DNA from 3 places in the Paenibacillus sp. sg306046 genome. Region 3 is predicted to be linked to each of the others. Evidence: predicted binding sites of a transcription regulator. Region 3 holds the regulator's gene; each other region holds the start of a gene.
What was found. The regulator LexA, encoded in region 3, represses DNA repair genes until DNA is damaged. The targets are predictions, from matches to a motif close to CGAACATATGTTCG.
Positions count from the first base shown of each region.

Region 1: AC6ROY_RS05140 (YhjD family protein) is a predicted target of LexA. The motif match lies at 3,226-3,239, and genes of this name have one in related genera.
Region 2: AC6ROY_RS17160 (DNA polymerase IV) is a predicted target of LexA. The motif match lies at 3,213-3,226, and genes of this name have one in related genera.

Region 1 covers NZ_JCAMRT010000004.1:61,106-67,115, forward strand. The annotation lists gene recG (ATP-dependent DNA helicase RecG) at 1-1,156, shown strand, start outside; gene AC6ROY_RS05130 (stage VI sporulation protein F) at 1,298-1,585, shown strand; gene AC6ROY_RS05135 (right-handed parallel beta-helix repeat-containing protein) at 1,783-3,111, shown strand; gene AC6ROY_RS05140 (YhjD family protein) at 3,288-3,653, shown strand; gene AC6ROY_RS05145 (DNA polymerase IV) at 3,650-4,924, shown strand; gene AC6ROY_RS05150 (YhjD family protein) at 4,921-5,391, shown strand; gene AC6ROY_RS05155 (GerAB/ArcD/ProY family transporter) at 5,490-6,010, opposite strand, start outside.
Region 2 covers NZ_JCAMRT010000016.1:98,847-104,856, reverse strand. The annotation lists gene AC6ROY_RS17170 (CHASE2 domain-containing protein) at 1-1,324, opposite strand, end outside; gene AC6ROY_RS17165 (ferredoxin) at 1,474-1,707, opposite strand; gene AC6ROY_RS17160 (DNA polymerase IV) at 1,854-3,176, opposite strand; gene cimA (citramalate synthase) at 3,428-5,050, shown strand; gene AC6ROY_RS17150 (TlpA family protein disulfide reductase) at 5,212-5,775, opposite strand; gene AC6ROY_RS17145 (MFS transporter) at 5,944-6,010, shown strand, end outside.
Region 3 covers NZ_JCAMRT010000020.1:84,080-90,089, reverse strand. The annotation lists gene AC6ROY_RS19405 (1,2-dihydroxy-3-keto-5-methylthiopentene dioxygenase) at 1-512, shown strand, start outside; gene AC6ROY_RS19400 (HAD family hydrolase) at 633-1,427, opposite strand; gene AC6ROY_RS19395 (hypothetical protein) at 1,475-1,969, opposite strand; gene AC6ROY_RS19390 (aldo/keto reductase) at 2,023-3,012, opposite strand; gene AC6ROY_RS19385 (DUF896 domain-containing protein) at 3,028-3,225, opposite strand; gene AC6ROY_RS19380 (LysM peptidoglycan-binding domain-containing protein) at 3,342-3,698, opposite strand; gene lexA (transcriptional repressor LexA) at 3,851-4,471, shown strand; gene AC6ROY_RS19370 (GNAT family N-acetyltransferase) at 4,670-5,593, opposite strand; gene glnA (type I glutamate--ammonia ligase) at 5,754-6,010, opposite strand, start outside.

The sequences.
Region 1 (6,010 bases), on a different contig from region 3:
ATTGTTTGCCGTGGTGAAGGCCGGCTACCAGGGAGCGCTGATGGTGCCGACGGAAATATTGGCGGAGCAGCACAAGCGGTCGCTTGACCGGCTGTTCGAGCCGTACGGCATTCAGACGGCGCTGCTGACCGGCAGCTTGACCGCCCGCCAGCGGCGCGAGGTGCTCGGCTCGCTGCAGCTGGGGCTGGTGGACGTCGTGGTAGGCACGCATGCGCTGATCCAGGAGGACGTTTTTTTTCGGTCGCTGGGACTTGTTGTTACCGACGAGCAGCATCGCTTCGGGGTGAACCAGCGCAGCGTGCTGCGGCGCAAGGGGATGAATCCGGACGTGCTGTCGATGACCGCGACGCCGATCCCCCGTACGCTGGCGATTACGGCGTTCGGCGATCTTGATGTGTCGACGCTGCGCGAGCTGCCGAAGGGGCGCAAGCCGATCCTGACGTATGCGGTGCCGCATACGCTGCTGGAGCGGGTGCTTGGCTTTATCAGCCGGGAGGTGGAGGCAGGCAGACAGGCTTATGTCATCTGCCCGCTGATCGAGGAGTCGGAGAAGCTGGACGTGCAGAACGCCATTGATATTCATGCCCAGCTGCAGTTTGCTTTCCCTGCGTACCGGGTAGGGCTGCTGCATGGGCGGATGCCTGCGGCCGAGAAGGATGCCATCATGCGGGAGTTCAGTGAAGGGAGCATCCAGGTGCTCGTATCGACAACGGTCATCGAGGTCGGCGTGGACGTGCCGAATTCGACGCTGATGGTTGTCTACGACGCTGACCGCTTCGGCTTGTCGCAGCTGCACCAGCTGCGCGGGCGTGTCGGACGCGGCGAGCATCAATCGTATTGCGTGCTGATCGCCGATCCGAAAAATGAAATCGGCAAAGAGCGAATGAAGGCGATGACCGATACGAACGACGGCTTCGAAATTGCCCGGCGTGATCTGGAATTGCGCGGACCGGGCGACTTTTTCGGCACGAAGCAAAGCGGGGTGCCCGACTTCCGGCTCGCCGATATGGCGGCGGATTTCGAAACGATGGAGCAGGCGCGCGACGATGCGGCGGAGCTGGTCAAGCAGCCCGAATTTTGGACGGGCGCGCCGTACTTGCCGCTGCGGGCGTTCCTGCAGCGCGAACATATTTTCGACAGCGAGCTGCTGGACTAGCTTGAGGAAGCCTCACGAACCGGGCGCTGCGACGGCGTAGTGAATTTGATCAACAAATCGGTACACATAGACAAGCTCTCCGTCATAGACTTAGTTTGTAGGCTAGGCGACAAAGTCAGAGACAGGCGGAGGTGCGCGTTCGTGAGTTATTTGAAGCACGGCTTCGATCCCGTCCAGATTGAGCGGATCAAGCAGAAGATGAAGCATCCGGAAACGAAGGAACGGGTAAAAATGATTTTGCACGGCGTCACGAAGGCTGATTTGCAGGATCGGATGAAGGTTCGGCGTTTCGTCAGCGTGCTGACCAAGGCGCTGGGGGAAAAGGTGACGGACCAGCAGGCCGAGCATCTCGTAAACTTTGTGATTTCACAGAAGATTGACCCGAACAATACGTTTCATCTGATCAAGCTATGGACGATGTTCCGGTAGTCCGGTGTCTCCGTGATGAGGCAAGCCAGGGCGCTCCGCAGCCACACTGTCAAGTGGCCGGGGCGCCTTATTGCGTGACGGCCCTGCTGGAAACTATGAATTGTCAAAGCGCTTGCGCAAAGTTATAATTTTTATAGGTAGCGTATACAGCATTTATTTAACTTATATACAATTTGGCTGAGGGGAGCGGGATGTCCATGGATGCGGATTCACAGCAGGACAAGAAATGGTCACGGCGCAAGCTGATCGCGGCGATGGGCACGACGGCGGCGGGACTGATGCTCGGCGGAGGAGGCCTGCAGCCGGCTGCGGCGGCTCCGCTTGCTCAGCTGCCGGGCGCAGCAGCCGGCTGGCTGAATGTGAAGGACTACGGTGCGAAGGGCAACGGCTTTTCCCATGAAAATGACGCCTCGGCCATTCAGGCGGCGATTCAGGCCGCCGGAACCGGGCGGTTTGGCGGCACGGTTTACCTGCCTGCGGGGACGTATTACATCAACTCCAGCCTCGTTTTGTTGTCCGGAGTAAGGCTGGTCGGGGACGGCGTTGGCGCGACGACAATCAAGTCCAGCCGGCTCGGCATACCGCTGCTGCTCGGCAACAAGGTGAAGAAGGCCCTGATCGAGCATCTGTCCTTCCAGGGTCAAGGCTCCATTTCCGCCAGCACGCAGACCGAGCTGGTCGAGCGGGGAATTGACCTCAAGGATTGCGAGCAGGTGACGGTGCAGAACTGCGCCTTCTACTGGATTGTGAACGGCATCGGCGCAAGAAACAGCAAGCAGACGACCATCCGCGAGTGTGATTTCGATACGCTTATTTCCAGCGACAGCGCGGGACAAGGGCATGGGGTTTACCTGGAGGCGGGAGAGGGCAATCTGGTGGCGGACAACCGGTTCAGCCAGATGGACAAGCCGTGTATTTACGTGACGGCCGGCTGCTCGTATTCCGTTGTGACCGGCAATGTGGCGGCAGCCTGCAAAGCTTCCCTGATTACGGTATCCTCGCCGCTGCAGCCCTGCATCGGTCTGCGGATCGAGGGCAATCAGGTGACTGCGGCCGGTCTTGACAAAGGAGACACGAGCTGCAAGCAGGGGATTGTGCTGCGCGGTTATTGTGTGGATAATCGAATCGCCGGCAATACGATCGTGCGCGCTGCGGAAGCAGGCATTGCGCTGGAGGGGGATGCGGCGGCTGAAACGGAGCGTCCGACAGGCAATCAGCTGATCGGCAATCAGCTGGTCGATTGCCCGGCAGGCATCGCGCTGCTGAACAGCGACGAGAACACGGTGACGGGCAATGAGGTACGCCGGGCGAAGACAGGCATCCAGCTGTCGGTGCTGGGCGAGAAGGCAGGCGCCGTTTGCCGCGCTAACGTGATCACCGGCAATACGCTGTTCCGCTGTTCGGAAGCTGCTATACGGCTCAGCTCGCCGCGCTGCCAGGCTAATGCGGTGTTCGCCAATGGCGGAACAGGCCATGGAGCTGATCTCCTCGATGACGGCAAGGAGACGGTCCGCAGCGGCTTTTAGCGGGATGAGGAGCAGCCAAACCATCGAATAATGTTTGCCAGCCAACAGCCAACGAATGTTTTCGTTGGTTTTTTTTCATTTCCCGGCCTGCTTCCACAAAATACCGTTGCATAAGGAACGTTTGTTCGGTATATAATAAATAAGAATATACGTTCGTGAAAGGCGGGATGAGCGGGATGAATCCAACAATCGAGCAAGAGGAAGATTTGCAGGTCATTAAAGCATGCGTGCTGCTGCCGGTGCTGCGGGATATGCTGCTCCGGGACATGGATGAGCTGAGCCGGCACCGAGATAAGCTGGTGTATGCGCATGTGCTGGCTTATCTGGAGCAGCTGGAAGCCCGGATTCATCTGGAATTGCAGGCGAGCAAGGCAAAGATGAGAAGACAGCAGCTGCAGGTGCTGACCACCACGATGAACGCCCAAGGCATCGAAGCGGAGTACAAGGTACGCGGATACATTCACCACTTCAAGCTGCTCCGCAGTCTGATCAAAGCCGAGCTGACCGCTCTGCTGGCTCGCCTGCAGGTACAGCAGCGATGATTCGCGGCGTCGGAGAAGCCGCCCGCACAATTTTGCTGGCCGACGGCCAATCGTTCTACGCGTCCATTGAAAAAGCGGCTCATCCTGCGTTAAAAGACAAGCCGGTAGCTGTCGGCGATCCGGCACGCCGCTCCGGCATCATTCTCGCGGCTTGTCCAGTCGCCAAGGCTCACGGCGTCACGACGGCTGAACGAATAGGCGAGGCGCTTGCCAAGTGTCCGGGCTTACACATCATTCGGCCGCGGATGCAAACCTACATCACCGTATCTTTGTTGATTACGGAGATTCTGGAATCGTTTAGCGATCAGGTGGAGCCGTACAGCATTGACGAGCAATTTCTCGATGTTACCGGCTCCAGAGCGTGGTTTGCTTCTCCAGAAGAAATGGCCCGGCAAATCCAGGCCCGCGTGCTGCTGTCAACCGGCGTTTGGACGCGCTGCGGCATCGGGCCAACCAAAATATTAGCCAAGATGGCGACGGACAATTTCGCGAAAAAAACGCCTGAGGGCATTTTCCGGCTCGGCGTTGACAATATCGAATCGGAGCTGTGGCCGCTGCCGGTCCACCGCATGTTTATGGTCGCGTCGCGAATGACCCGTCATTTTATGCATATGGGATTAACGACGATTGGGGACATTGCACGCTTGGAATTGGCCGACTTCAAACGGCGCATGCGCCGGGAGATGGGCAAGCAAAGCGATATTCAAGCCGAGTACTATTGGCAGACGGCAAGGGGCATTGATCCGAGCCCGGTTGTGCCGAGCATTCGCAGCCCGTTGAAATCAATTAGCCACGGGAAGGTGCTGCGCAGCAGCTTGTACGGGAAGCAGGAGGATATTGAGGTGGTCCTGCTGGAGTTGGTCGTGGAGGTATGCCGCCGCAGCAGAAGGTACGGTTATATGGGCCAGGTGGTGACCGTTGGCGCAGCGGAGAACGATGGAGGCAGGTCTGCCGGATTTAGCCGGCAGGTAACGCTGGAGCAGCCTACCTCACTTTCGCATGAAATAGCTGCAGCAGTGCTCCGGATTTTCCGGACCTATTGGAGCGGCAAGCCTGTCAGTCATTTGCAGCTTTCGCTCACACGGCTGGTGGATGACCGCGTCTATCAGCTTACCTTGTTCGAGGACCGGGAGAAAGCGTATAGCTTGGAAAAAGTGACGGATGACATCAAGGACAAGTTTGGCAGTACGGCGATTATGCGGGCTTCCTCTGTGTTAAAAGCCGGAGTAGCGCGAGAACGAGCGGAACAGATCGGAGGTCATTACAGATGAGCAAGCTGGACGGCAACGAGCGGTGGAAATCAAAAATGCTGCTCACCGAACATCAAGAGCAATACGAACATCGAAACGACCCGCCAAAGACGTCTCGGCCTACCTCGGGGGAGCTTACGATGATCCGCGACTATATTTTATTGCCGCATATGCTGACGATGGTACAAAAAAGCGTGGATGATCTGGAGCGCAGTCCTAACCTGCTCAAGCAGCTTTATTTGGCTGCGGGCCAGGTGGTGATGAACAAAATCAGCAAAGATATGTACGAGCTGCGGCGTGAGCTGACGAAACGCAACATAAAAATCATCAGTGACGAGCATGCGGATTTCGTCGTGTACCACCGGTTTCTATGCCGAGGCTATGAGGAACGCTTCGGGATGACGCGGGATGTGATGCGTTCGGAAATAAGTGTCCGGTTGAAGGCGTATATTCAGGACATGATCGGCCGCGTGGCAGCTGAAGCCTGATCGGCTTCGTTACGGCTGGCGGCCCTGATCGGGGAGAAGCCGCGCAGCGGCAGCGACACAGCTTTCGATTCGGGGCCGGATGCGCTGAGCGCTGGTTATCAACGCGGGCTTGGCTGCGGACCGGTTTGCACCGATTTTTTCCAAAGGCTCACGATCAGGATCACAAGCGGCGGAAGTCCGTAGGCGAGAGCGTCGAGCAGCGTCCATGCGGTGAAGCCGTCTTCATTAAAGGCAGCGCCGTTGGCATACATCGTCACCGACAGCAGCAGACAGAGCAGCGCCAGCGGCAATACGAGCAGCCGGTACTGGGTGAGCCTGCATACCTGGGCGATGCTCTGCGCGAGAATAAACAGGACGATGGATGCTTTCATGAAGGAGCCTGCGATCAGCGAGATATCGATGACCGACTCAATCCGTTCGATAATTTCTTCAACAAAAATCAACCGCGTCAGCTGGTAAAGCGAATATTTCAAGTCGCCGGACAGCGGTCCGAGCACCACGATGCAGACGAGAATGGAGACCGATAACGTGACGCCGTTTAGCGCCAGCGCGCCGAGCATATACTTGCCAAGCTTCCGGCTTGCCTGCGGCCGGACAAAGGGGAACGGCAGACTGTAGA
Region 2 (6,010 bases), on a different contig from region 3:
AGTCGACCACTTCCTCCGGCTTGAGCCGCTCGGACAACGGCGTGAAGCCGCGCACATCAAGGAACAAAATCGTCAGCTCCTTGCTGATGCCGCCCAATTGAATCTCCTGCTCGCTTGTGGCGATTTCCTTAACCAGATCGGGAGAAATGTAACGTCCGAACTGCTTCGTAATATAGTTTTTTTGCTTCGTTTCGAAATACGTCTTCATTGAAATATTGCCAAGATACGCCAGCAAGCCGCAGGCTACCGGGTTAATGACCTCCACGCTCATCAGCATGGACGCAAACAGCACATATTGCCCGCCCAGCAGCACGACGGTAATGCCCAGCATCAGCAGCGCGCCCGATGTGGCGCGAAGACGCCATGTAACAAGCCCGCAGATCAGCGCCGTCACGACGGCCAACGCAAGCTCCAGCAGCGGATTGGCCCGTGTAATGACCTGATCCTTCAAGATTTGGTTCAAAATATTCGCGTGCGCGTAGACCAGATGCATATGATTTTCAATCGGCGTGATCCCTTCATCAGAGCCTGGCGCAACATAGCCGACCAGCACCAGACGGTCCTTGAACACGGACGAAGGCACCTTGCCCTGCAGCACCTGATTAAACGATACCGTCTCGAAATCAAATTCCTTCGCATCCCAGCGAATCATCATCTCGGACTTCGGACGGTCCTTGATCAAGGGCAAATTCAGGTAGCGGTCCACATTGACGCCCGCCATCTGCGCCATCGCCAGACCCAGCGACGGGAACACCCCGTCTGGCGTATCAATCTGCAGCCAGTTGAACCGCACAACGCCGTCCGTCGGGTCAAACGCCGCATTAATGTGCGCCCGGTTGGCATAAGGCTTGAACAGCTCAATCGGCTCCTGCACGCTCCGCGCCTTGATCAGCTCGCCGGCCTTTACCGTTGTGCTCCGGTCAAATTCGCCTTCAAGCAGCGCATGGGACGGCAAAATAATGTTTTTATGCTTGGCCAGCTCAGCCGCGAGCGCCTGGTCGCTCTCCGGCTTGTTGCTCGACGTATATAACTCGATATCGAAGGCAATGACCTTTGCTCCGCCCTCCTCCAGCTTGGCGATCAGCTTAGCATACTCCTTGCGGTCCCAAGGATAAGGGCCTACCTCCTTGATGGATTGCTCGTCAATGCCGACCACGACAATGTCCTCATGCGGCTGCTGGGACATCGTTCCCTGCAAGTTCCAGGACGTCACCTGGTTCGAAAGCACCTGCAGCGTTCCGTATGACAAAAGCAGAATACAGAGCAGCAAGATCAGCCCATTGCCGAGCAAAATAACGTTCGATTTATTCAATTCCTTCTTCATAACTAGCCCCCAGCGGATTAATCTAGCCCCTACATCTTACCATATAAAGCGGAAGGATGGCGTAAATAAATCGTCAAAAAAAGCTAAAAAAAGACCTACCCCGCACTGGTCAGGGTAGGTCTTTGGATGGAGCGGCCCGCTTGTTCCGCTTAGTTGAAAGGAGTGTCTGCAACCTTGATCGAATCGGTAGGGCAGCCGTCTTGCGCATCCTGCAGATCGTCGTACAGATCGTCAGGAATTGCCGTTACGCCTTTGTTGCCGTCGCCGTCAAAAATAACCTCAGCAAGACCCTCATCGTCGTAGTCGTAGATGTCAGGAGCTGTGGCGCCACAGGCGCCACAGGCGATACAGGTATCTTTCTCAACCCAAGTGTATTTAGACATATTCAATCTTCCTCCTCTAATTTAGGTGTACATAGGTGTACAACTTAATGGTTCTTATCCTACCATATAATATTATAAAAAAACGGAAAGTTCAAATAGAAAACAATTGAATATCCCTCTCATTCCCATCGGAGAGCGGGCTTGCTTCACCGTTCTCCGTCCTCCTCGTGCAGCCCCTTCAGCCGCAAATGGTCCATCTGCAACGAGGTGCCGCGCAGCTTGCCGTTGCGAATCAAAGCCGACGGATCATCGCTTAGCATACCCGCCGTCAGCACGGCGCTTTCGCCGAATTTGTCGCGCAGCGCGTCCAGCGTCCGGTTCAGCTTTTCCTTGACCGGCTGCTGCTGGTAGCTGAACAAGTCGAGCTGAACAGCCGCCTCGCTGCGCGGAGTCAAGCTTTGCAGGGTGATGCCGAGCAGCCTGACCGGCTCGCCTTCCTGCCAATAATCGTCGAATAGCCGACAGGCCGTCCGATAACATACATCGGCATGCTCCGTAGGCTCCGCCAGCTTCGCCGCGCGCGTGATCGTCTTCATATCGGGATCGCGCACCGTAATCGACACCGTATGGGCCAGCAGCTCCTGGCGCCGCAGCCTGCGTCCGACCTGATCGGCGATATTCAGCAGCACGCGGTGCAGGTCGGCGCGTCTGGTCATATTAACCGGCAAAGTTGTCGTATGCCCGATCGACTTGCTTTGCTCCCGCTCCGGATTAACCGGTGAATCATCCTCTCCGCAAGCGGCTCGCTTCAGCCAGCTTCCCAGCACCCCGAATTGCTGGATGAGCAGCTTCTCGTCGGCTTTTGCCAGCTCGCCAAGCGTGCGAATATTGAGACGGACCAGCTTTTCAGCCGTTCTCTGGCCGATGCCGAACAAGGTCGCGCAGGGACTGGGCCAGAGCACATTCGGCACATCGCGCTTGCGCAGCACCGAAATACCGTTTGGCTTGCGCATATCGGAGGCCATCTTCGCTAGCAGCTTGTTGGGCGCTATGCCGATCGAACAAGGAAGCCCCAGCTCCTCGCGAATGCGTCGCTGCAGCGTCCCGGCAATTTCCAGCGGCGTCCCCATAGACTTGGAGCCGGTAATATCGACATAACATTCGTCGATGGACATCGTTTCGACCAAGGGGGAATATTCATAGGCAATTCGCATAAATCGCCGGGAAAAATCCCGGTACAAGTCAAAATCCGGCCGGATCAGCAGAAGCTCGGGACAATGCTTGAGCGCCTGGCTGACCAGCATCCCTGTCTTGACGCCGCGAGCGCGGGCCGGATAAGAGCAGGTGACAATAATCCCCTTGCGCAGCTCGACGCTGCCGGCTACAGCCACCTCCTTGCCCCTGTACAGCTCAGGCTCAACCGCCTCATGCACAGAGCAATAGAACGCGTTCATGTCGATATGCAAAATGACCCGGCCGTTCACCGGATACGCATGTGTTGCCGACTGCGAAGGGATTCGTCCAGTCATCGCCAGCCTCCTTTTACCTTACCACATACTCATCTTAGCACATACGTTCGCAAAAAACATCACGCAATTTCCCCCTGACCCGAGAGGTCGGCGTATTCCCGCTAAATCTGATAAATGCCACGTAAAGGGCAGCCAGCCAGCCGCTTGCTCCATGTTTTTTCGGCGAACATCCCCCGCTCCCGTCCACATTGTGTTATAATCAACAATTAGAATTTACATTTGACAAGCCATTACGAAACAGGAGGATTCCCATGACTGGCACGGTAAAAATATTCGATACGACGCTTCGCGACGGCACGCAAGGAGAAGGCGTCAGCCTCTCCGTTGAGGACAAGCTCAAAATTGCGCAGAAGCTCGACGCCCTGGGGGTTACTTATATAGAAGGCGGCTGGCCGGGCAGCAACAACAAGGATATTGACTTTTTTATCCGCGTCAAGGAGCTTGAGCTGAGCCATGCCAAAATTACCGCATTCGGCAGCACGCGCCGTAAAGACACGCTTGCTGCGCAGGACGCCAACCTGAACCGGATTCTGGAAGTCGGCGTTTCCGTCGCAACAATTTTCGGAAAGTCCTGGGATTTTCACGTACACACCGCTATTCAGACGACGCTGGAAGAAAATTTGGCCATGATTTACGACTCCGTCCATTACCTGAAGCAAAACGGACTGGAAGTCATCTATGACGCCGAGCATTTCTTTGACGGTTACAAAAATAACCCGGACTACGCGCTGTCGACGATCCGCCAAGCGGAAGCGGCCGGGGCCGACTGGGTTGTGCTGTGCGATACGAACGGCGGGACGCTGCCGCATGAGATCAGCGAAATTGTCACGGCAGTGCGCCAGCAGCTGCAAGTTCCTATCGGCATTCATGCCCATAACGATTGCGAGCTGGGCGTAGCCAACAGTTTGGCGGCCGTGATGGCCGGAGCAACCCAGGTGCAGGGCACCATCAACGGCTACGGCGAGCGCTGTGGCAATGCCAACCTTGTATCCATCATGCCCACTCTGCAGCTCAAGCTCGGATATAACGTGATCAGCGACGAGCAAATGGCAGCCTTAACAAGCGTGGCGCGTTATGTAAGTGAAATTGCGAATATGCATATGCCGATCAACCAGCCTTATGTAGGAGCGGCGGCATTCGCCCATAAGGGCGGCATCCACGTCTCGGCCATCCTCCGTGACTCCAGCACGTACGAGCATCTGAAGCCGGAGCTGGTCGGCAACAAGCAGCGGGTGCTCGTATCCGAGCTGGCCGGACAAAGCAATCTGGTGTTTAAGGCGCAGGAGTTGGGACTGGACTTTGACATCAATAACGTCCAAACCAAGCAGTTGATTGATCAGATCAAGGAGATGGAGCATCAAGGCTACCAGTTCGAGGGGGCCGACGCGACGCTTGAGCTGCTGATCCGCAACGCCTACGGCAAGCTGGAGGAAGTGTTTTCGCTGGAGTCCTTCAAAATCATGGTTGCCAAAAATCTGAACCAGCCGGTCGTGTCCGAGGCTATCGTCAAGCTGAAGGTTCATGGCCAAACCTGTTATAACGCAGCCGAGGGCAACGGTCCGGTGAATGCGCTCGACAATGCGCTGCGCAAATCTTTAATGAAGTATTATCCGGGCATCCAGAATATCCACCTGTCAGACTATAAAGTGCGTGTGCTTGATGAAAAGGATGCGACGGCGGGCAAGGTTCGCGTGCTGATCGAGTCGTCCGACTTCCAGAACACCTGGAGCACCGTTGGCGTATCCGAAAATATTATTGAAGCAAGCTGGCAGGCGCTGGCGGACAGCATTCGGTACGCGCTGCTGAATCAGACGCGTGCCGACAGCAAGCAGCCGGAGGAGCAGCAGGAACGGCTTGGCCTTGTGAACCATTAACCGTTCAGCTCGAACGGCTCGGCTTGCGAATCATCCGGTGCATCGTGTAAAGAAATCCCGTACCGCTGGTTATCTTGTAAACAAAGTAACCTGAATTTCAGTAACCAGCCCCGGCTGCAGAGCGGTCCCCGTCCAGGACCTGCTCTGCAGCTTTTTGGCGATTATCCGTTAGCGTCCGTCGACGATTCACCGATAAGCTTGCGGATTTTCTGCTCCAGCTCCTCTGGCGTCAGCACATGGATGATTTCCGCCAGCCGCCCCTCCTTGTCGATCAGGAAACTGGTTGGCACAAATAAAATCCGGTAATCTTGCGCCGCACCGCCCGATGTATCAAGCAGCACAGGGAAATTCAGGCGATAACGGCTGACAAAGCCTTTAACATCCTGCATCCGGTCCCCTTTGGTCACATTGACGGCGTACAAATCAAGCTTGTCCCGGTGCCGCTCATAAACCTGCTTCAAAGCGGGCACCTCCTCATGGCACGGATCGCACCACGACGCCCAGAAATTAAGCAGCATCGGCTTGTCCCGTTTGCCGCCGATCGTATACGCCTTGCCGTCCAGCCCCTGAAGCGATTGTGTCGGTACAGGCTGGCTGACGGCAATGACCGGCTTCGCAGGGGCGGCGGCGGCCTGCGCTAGCGGCTCGTTTCTGGCTTGCTGCCACAGTCCCGTTGCTGTCAGTGCGAGCGCTGCCAGCCCGATCAGTACATTTGTTTTTTTCATGAAAGGCTCGGCTCCTCTACGGCTTGATGTACCTGACAGTATGCCCACGTTTGTTCCATTCATTCCCGGCGTCGGTACGGCCCGTTGCAGGTCGGACTCGCATGGGATACGCTGCTTCAGGGCATAGTAACTCCTAAAATTGGCTTCCCTGGAGGTACAAGCACAGCTATGGAAAAAACAAAACGGAAGCGGCTTACGATCACCTTCGAAAACGACATCATCGCTGATGAGCAGG
Region 3 (6,010 bases):
AACGCATCCAAGGTGAGGAACAGGTGCGCGCCTTTTTGGAAAAACAGGAAGTGCTGTACGAGCACTGGAATACGGGTAAGCTGGCTCCTGAGCTCAAAGACAAGTTTGTTCTTTCCGACGAGGAGAAAGCGCAAATCCTCTCCACCTTTGATGCCGAAATTCGCGATCTTGCTGCCCGCCGCGGTTACCAAACGTGGGATATCGTCGCTTTGTCCGACGCAACGCCCAATCTGGACGATGTGCTTAAAAAGTTTGAGCAGGTTCATACCCATACGGAAGATGAAGTACGCGCGATTACAGCGGGACGCGGGATCTTTATTATCAAGGGCACGGATGATGTCGGCTACTTCGATGTTGAGCTGGAAGCAGGAGACGTTATCTCTGTTCCGGAGTATAAGCCTCACTTCTTCACATTGATGGACAACCGCCAAATCGTTGCTGTACGCCTGTTCATTGAAACGGAAGGCTGGATTGCCCATCCGTTTGCAGATGATTCGTTTCAAAAAGCATAACTCGAACTGCTCCTGCTCCACATTCATTGAATGTGGGGCTTTTTTGTTGCTTTCGGCGGCATCGAAAAAATGAAAAAAGCGGCATCCTGCTTAGTTTGCAGAGGATGCCGCCATGATGACTTACAGGCCGGTGAGAATTGGCTCAATCTCGCGAAGCGAGCGAATTTCATGAACCGGACGAATCTCTCCAATCAGCTCCAGCTCGTGGCGATTAATCCACATATTACGCATTCCGACTGTGTTAGAGCCCAAAATATCAGTCGTCAGCTTATCCCCGATCATCACGCCTTCTTCTGGAGCAATCTGCAGCTGTTCCATCGCATGGTGGAAAATAGATGCAGCAGGCTTCCCTTCACCGAACTCGCCGGAAATAATAATATGGTCGAAATAAGGCGCCAGCGCAGGGACGCCTGCCAGCTTTTCCTTTTGCAGGTCCGGTGAGCCGTTGGTCAGCAGCAGCAGCTTGTACTTGGCTTTCAACTGATCGAGCACCTCAAAGGTTTCCTCATACACAATCGGCCGTTGTCTGCGCTCGGCTGGAAACAGCTCCGCCAGCTTTGCGCCCAGCGCTGCATCGTCGATGCCAAGCGCCAGCAAGCCGCGTGTCCAGGATTCCTTGCGATAGCCGGGAGCCAATGCCTGCAGCTTGCGGAATTCCTCTTGCTCTCCTTGTGTAAAGTTCGCCCACAGACCCTCAAACGGATTGATGCCGATCATCTTCGTGAACGCAAATGTGTCGAACGTCTCATACAAAGCTCTGGCCTCCCGGCGCACTTCCTCTTCAAGGCGAGCCGGATCAATGTCCTTATAGTTCCGAGCAGCTTCCGCACAGGTCGCTTCAAACGCTTCCTTCACACTACGGTCATCCCATAGCAAAGTGTCATCCAAGTCAAATAAAACGGCCTTGATTGTCATCGTTGTGCTCCTCTTTCTTATGCTTGTATCGTTGTAGGTCAGGCTGGTTAAGCTTTTGCGTCCTGTTTAAGCTCAATGCCGTTTTTCGTTGCAAATTCGGTCAGCTTTTCTTTCATCGAATCAACCGGCATTTGATGAAACACTTTAGAAAATGCCCAGCGGTTTCCCTTTGGCTTGAGCGTCACTATAATCGTATCTTTGGCAAACACAATGTCCTGAATTTGCGATGCATCCATTACGCGATCTCCGCCAAAACGTCGTGAGGCAATGGACGACTTGCTCACTTTAAGAAACGGTCTTCGAACCCAATACATCAGCAGCGCCAGCAAAATGTAGCTGGCCCCGGTTACCCAATACATCGTTTCCTGCCCAGGAATTTGGCTAAAGGTTACAAAACAGAACACTCCGGTAGCTGTCAACAGCATCGGCAGGAGCCAGCTGCGCCCTTTGAAGGTCACGGAGCCGTCCGTCGACTTAACCGCAGTGCTGGTGCTGCCGCTTTTATTACGCTGCGCTGATAATTTGGTATTTTTGCGCACCATACGTTCCCACTTGCGAGATGACATCGTTTAATCCCCTTATCCTTATGCACGTCTTATAGTTCGCGGCGAAACTTCTCAATAAAACGGTACGGGTATTCAGAAGGCAACGCACTGACCTGATCCAGCCGATTCCAGTGATCATCAGAAAGCTTCCAGCCGGTTGTCCCCATATTATCCTCATATTGACCCAACGTACGCGCGCCGAAGATTGGAGAAGTAATGCCAGGCTGATGAATCAGCCAGTTCAGAGCAATCTGAGCGGGCGACTTGCCGGTTTCTCTTGCAACGGCCAGCAGCTCGTCTAAAATACGGAAGTTTTTATCCGTGCTGCGCAGCTCCCATCTGCTTTCCCCGGCTTTCGCCGCCAGCCTGCCTTCGCTTGGCTCGACTCCGCGTTCATACCGCCCTGTCAGAAAACCGCCGCCGAGCGGCGCCCATGGAATAATCCCAACGTTTTCCTCCAGACAAAGCGGGATAACCTCACGATCCATCTCACGGCTGACCAGACTGTACTGCGGCTGAACGGAAATAAACCGCGCATAGCGGTTAAAATCGCTGATCCCTAACGCCTTCATCAATTGATAGGCGAGAAAGTTCGAACAGCCGATATAACGTACCTTGCCGCTGGAAACCAGATCATCCAAGGTGCGCAGCGTTTCTTCGATCGGTGTCAGGTGGTCCCCGACATGAACCTGATACAAATCAATGTAATCGGTTTGCAGCCGTTTCAGGCTGTCATGAACCCCATCCAAAATATGCTTGCGTGACAGACCGCGTTCATTGACGCCGGAACCGACAGCCATTCTGACCTTAGTCGCCAGTACGATATCAGAACGGCGATGGCGGATCGCTTTGCCGACGATCTCCTCCGATTTACCTGATACGTACACGTTAGCGGTATCAATAAAATTGCCGCCCTGCTCCAGGAAGCGGTCTATCATATGGATGGAGTCGCTTTCGCTCGTTGAAGAACCAAACGTCATCGTACCTAAACAAAGCTCAGACACAACAAGACCGCTTTTCCCCAAAATCCGATAGTTCATGCCGACCCCCGCCCTTTACTTCTTCTCGTCATCCTCATCCACAAACTTGATATTGTCGAGTTGACTGCGCAAGGAAGATTTGAACGATTGGATATATTTGGCTCGCAGCTCGTTCCGCTCCTCCAGTTCTGACTCGGTTAATCCTTCGGCCTTCGCTTTGCGGGCCAGCTCATTAATCCTTTTGACTGTTTCATCGTGATCCGCTTCCTGCATACTGATCCTCCTTGCCCCTTCCTTGTCCTGAATAGCTCAAATTATACTTTGACATTCCGGGCATGTATTGTCAAGAGAAGGCTTGAGGAGATCGGAAATCACGAACGTTCGCGCTTTTAAGGAAGCAGCAGCTTTTGACCGGACCGCAAGGAGGAATCCTTCATTCCGTTCAACTTTTTTATTTCATATATATAAACCTGAATGTTCACATCAGGCGATTTATGTGCCGAAGCGATCCTCCAGAGCGTGTCCCCGTTGTTTACAACGATCGACATCTGTGCTTTCGTCTGTGGACCTGCCGCATAGGCGTCCGAGTGATCAAGCAGCATCGTGATCAGGAAGCTCGTCAGAAGCAGCACCCCAAGCGCAGCAGTTATGACAGCAACACGCTCCTCCCGCGTGGCCCTCCTGCGTAAAGCTCTTTTTCTGTCGGCGCCATAACCTGTATCTTGAAATGCAATGGTTTGAATCATCTCGCAGCCCCCCCAAACATTCGTTCTGTCTATATCCTAAATTATCACGAACAAACGTTTGCGTCAATCGTTTTTTTCGAACTTATGTTTGTACGAACGGTTATTCTGTGATATACTTCGACATAACGATTCCCTATCATTGGAGTGATACGATGAGCAAAATTTCTTCTCGCCAGCAAGCGATTCTTAACTTCATCAAAACAGAAGTAAAAGATAAGGGCTACCCGCCTTCCGTCCGTGAAATCGGCGAAGCGGTCGGACTTGCCTCTAGCTCCACTGTCCATGGCCACCTGGAACGACTTGAGAAAAAAGGTCTGATCCGACGCGACCCGACGAAACCGCGGGCGATTGAGATTTTGGACGGCGCATCCGGTGACGGAGCATTTGCTGTCGCCGTAGCCCGCGTCCCGCTGATCGGCCGGGTAACAGCTGGCGTTCCGATCACGGCAACTGAAAATATCGAGGATTACTTCCCGCTGCCTACGCATTTTGTCGGCGAGCATAACGTGTTTATGCTCAGTGTTATTGGCGAAAGCATGATTGATGCCGGCATTCATAACGGCGATTATGTCATCGTTCGCCAGCAGCAAACGGCCAACAACGGCGATATCGTAGTTGCCATGACCGAAGAAGATGAAGCAACGGTCAAAACCTTCTACAAAGAAAAAGACCATATTCGCCTGCAGCCGGAAAACCCGACGATGGACCCGCTGCGGTTAACGAACGTCTCCATTCTCGGCAAAGTCATCGGCGTATTCCGCAATATTCATTAACTCGCTTCCGCCAAACGCAACAGCCAGGTTGACAGAGCGTCTGGTTTCCGATCACTATACATCCGTTCGCCAAACGACAAAACCCGTCAGACTGTCACCATGCTCCGGTGATGCAGCCTGACGGGTTTTTAACTGTCCATGAATTTTCAGGCGGCTAGGGACTAACAAACTTATCCCGTACCCAGCGCAGCAGAGCAATCACAAAATGTCTGGATCATGCTCCTGCGCCAGCCGCTCCTGCACAGCCTCCACACTTGCCCGGTAATAGTCGGTCGCCAGACGACTTTGAAACCCGCAGGCGCGGTACAAGCTGCAAGCCGGTTCATTGCGGCTGTCAACATCCAGCACAAGCCATGTCGCGCCTGCCGCCCGAGCCTCCTGTTCCATTAAACCAAGCAGCTCCCTTCCCAGCCCAGTCCGCTGACGGGCAGGATGAATGCCGAAGCCATACATCGTAGCTTCAGCTTCTTCTAGCAGCAAGCCGCAAATGCCCGCCAGCTCGCCGTCTGTCATCGCTGCATACTCCACCCGATTGGCAGAAGCGATTCCGTTCTCAAAGCGAACCAATCCTTCCTCTATCCTGGTATGAAATACAGCATTCGACAGCTGGGCAAACGGCTGCAAATCTTCACCTGGCTTGATCCTGCGCAGCGAGATTCGCCCCGTCCCTTTCGCGTTCGAACTCATTGATCCAACTTGGCGACAAAGCGTATATTCCGTATAAGCATAGACTGCTCCCAGCCGCCGCAAGAAGGAATGGGCCGCCGTTGCTTCGGGCGCGGTCAAAAACAACAGCTCCCTGATCTGATGCTGCGCCAATAAATGTGCCGCCTGCGCGACCAAAGCGGTGAAATAACCGCGGACTCTGCTCTGCGGACGCGTAAAGCCGGACAATTCCGCTTCATCCAAGCCCGGCGCAAACAAGCTCACAAAGCTGGCAAGCTGCCCTTGCTCCTCCATCAGCAAATAAGCGGGCATATCACGCTTGCTATTGAAGGAGGTATCCAGATGCACGGGAATTTGGAAGCCGTCCGCTTGCTCAGCCTGCGCGTGAAGCAGCCGGACTTGCTCCTGCTCGGTTTCACTCAAACTTGCCTGGACCCGAAGAATCGCGTTCGCCATCGTGTCCACCGCCCTTCCTCATTTGCTTTGACTGCTCCTGCATTCAACCTGTCTGCACCCAAGTAAAATTCACCCGAGTCCGTCCAAAAATGAGCAACCGCGTGCCGTAACATAAAAAACGGGCGTCCGGTTTCCCGAACCCCCGTTACTGCGTCAGCTTTTAATACAACGTTAAATACTGCTCTCTCTCCCAAGCGTGTACCTGCGTCCGATAGATGTCCCATTCGATTTCCTTCAGCTCAACGAAGTGAGCCAAGGCGTGATCGCCCAGCGCATCGCAGATGACATCGTCGCGAAGCAACTCGTCAAGCGCCTGCTTCAGGTTAACCGGCAAGCTTGGAATACCTTGCTCCTCCCGCTCCTCTTCGGACATCACATAAATGTTGCGGTCCGTCGGAGGCGGCAGCTGCATTTTGT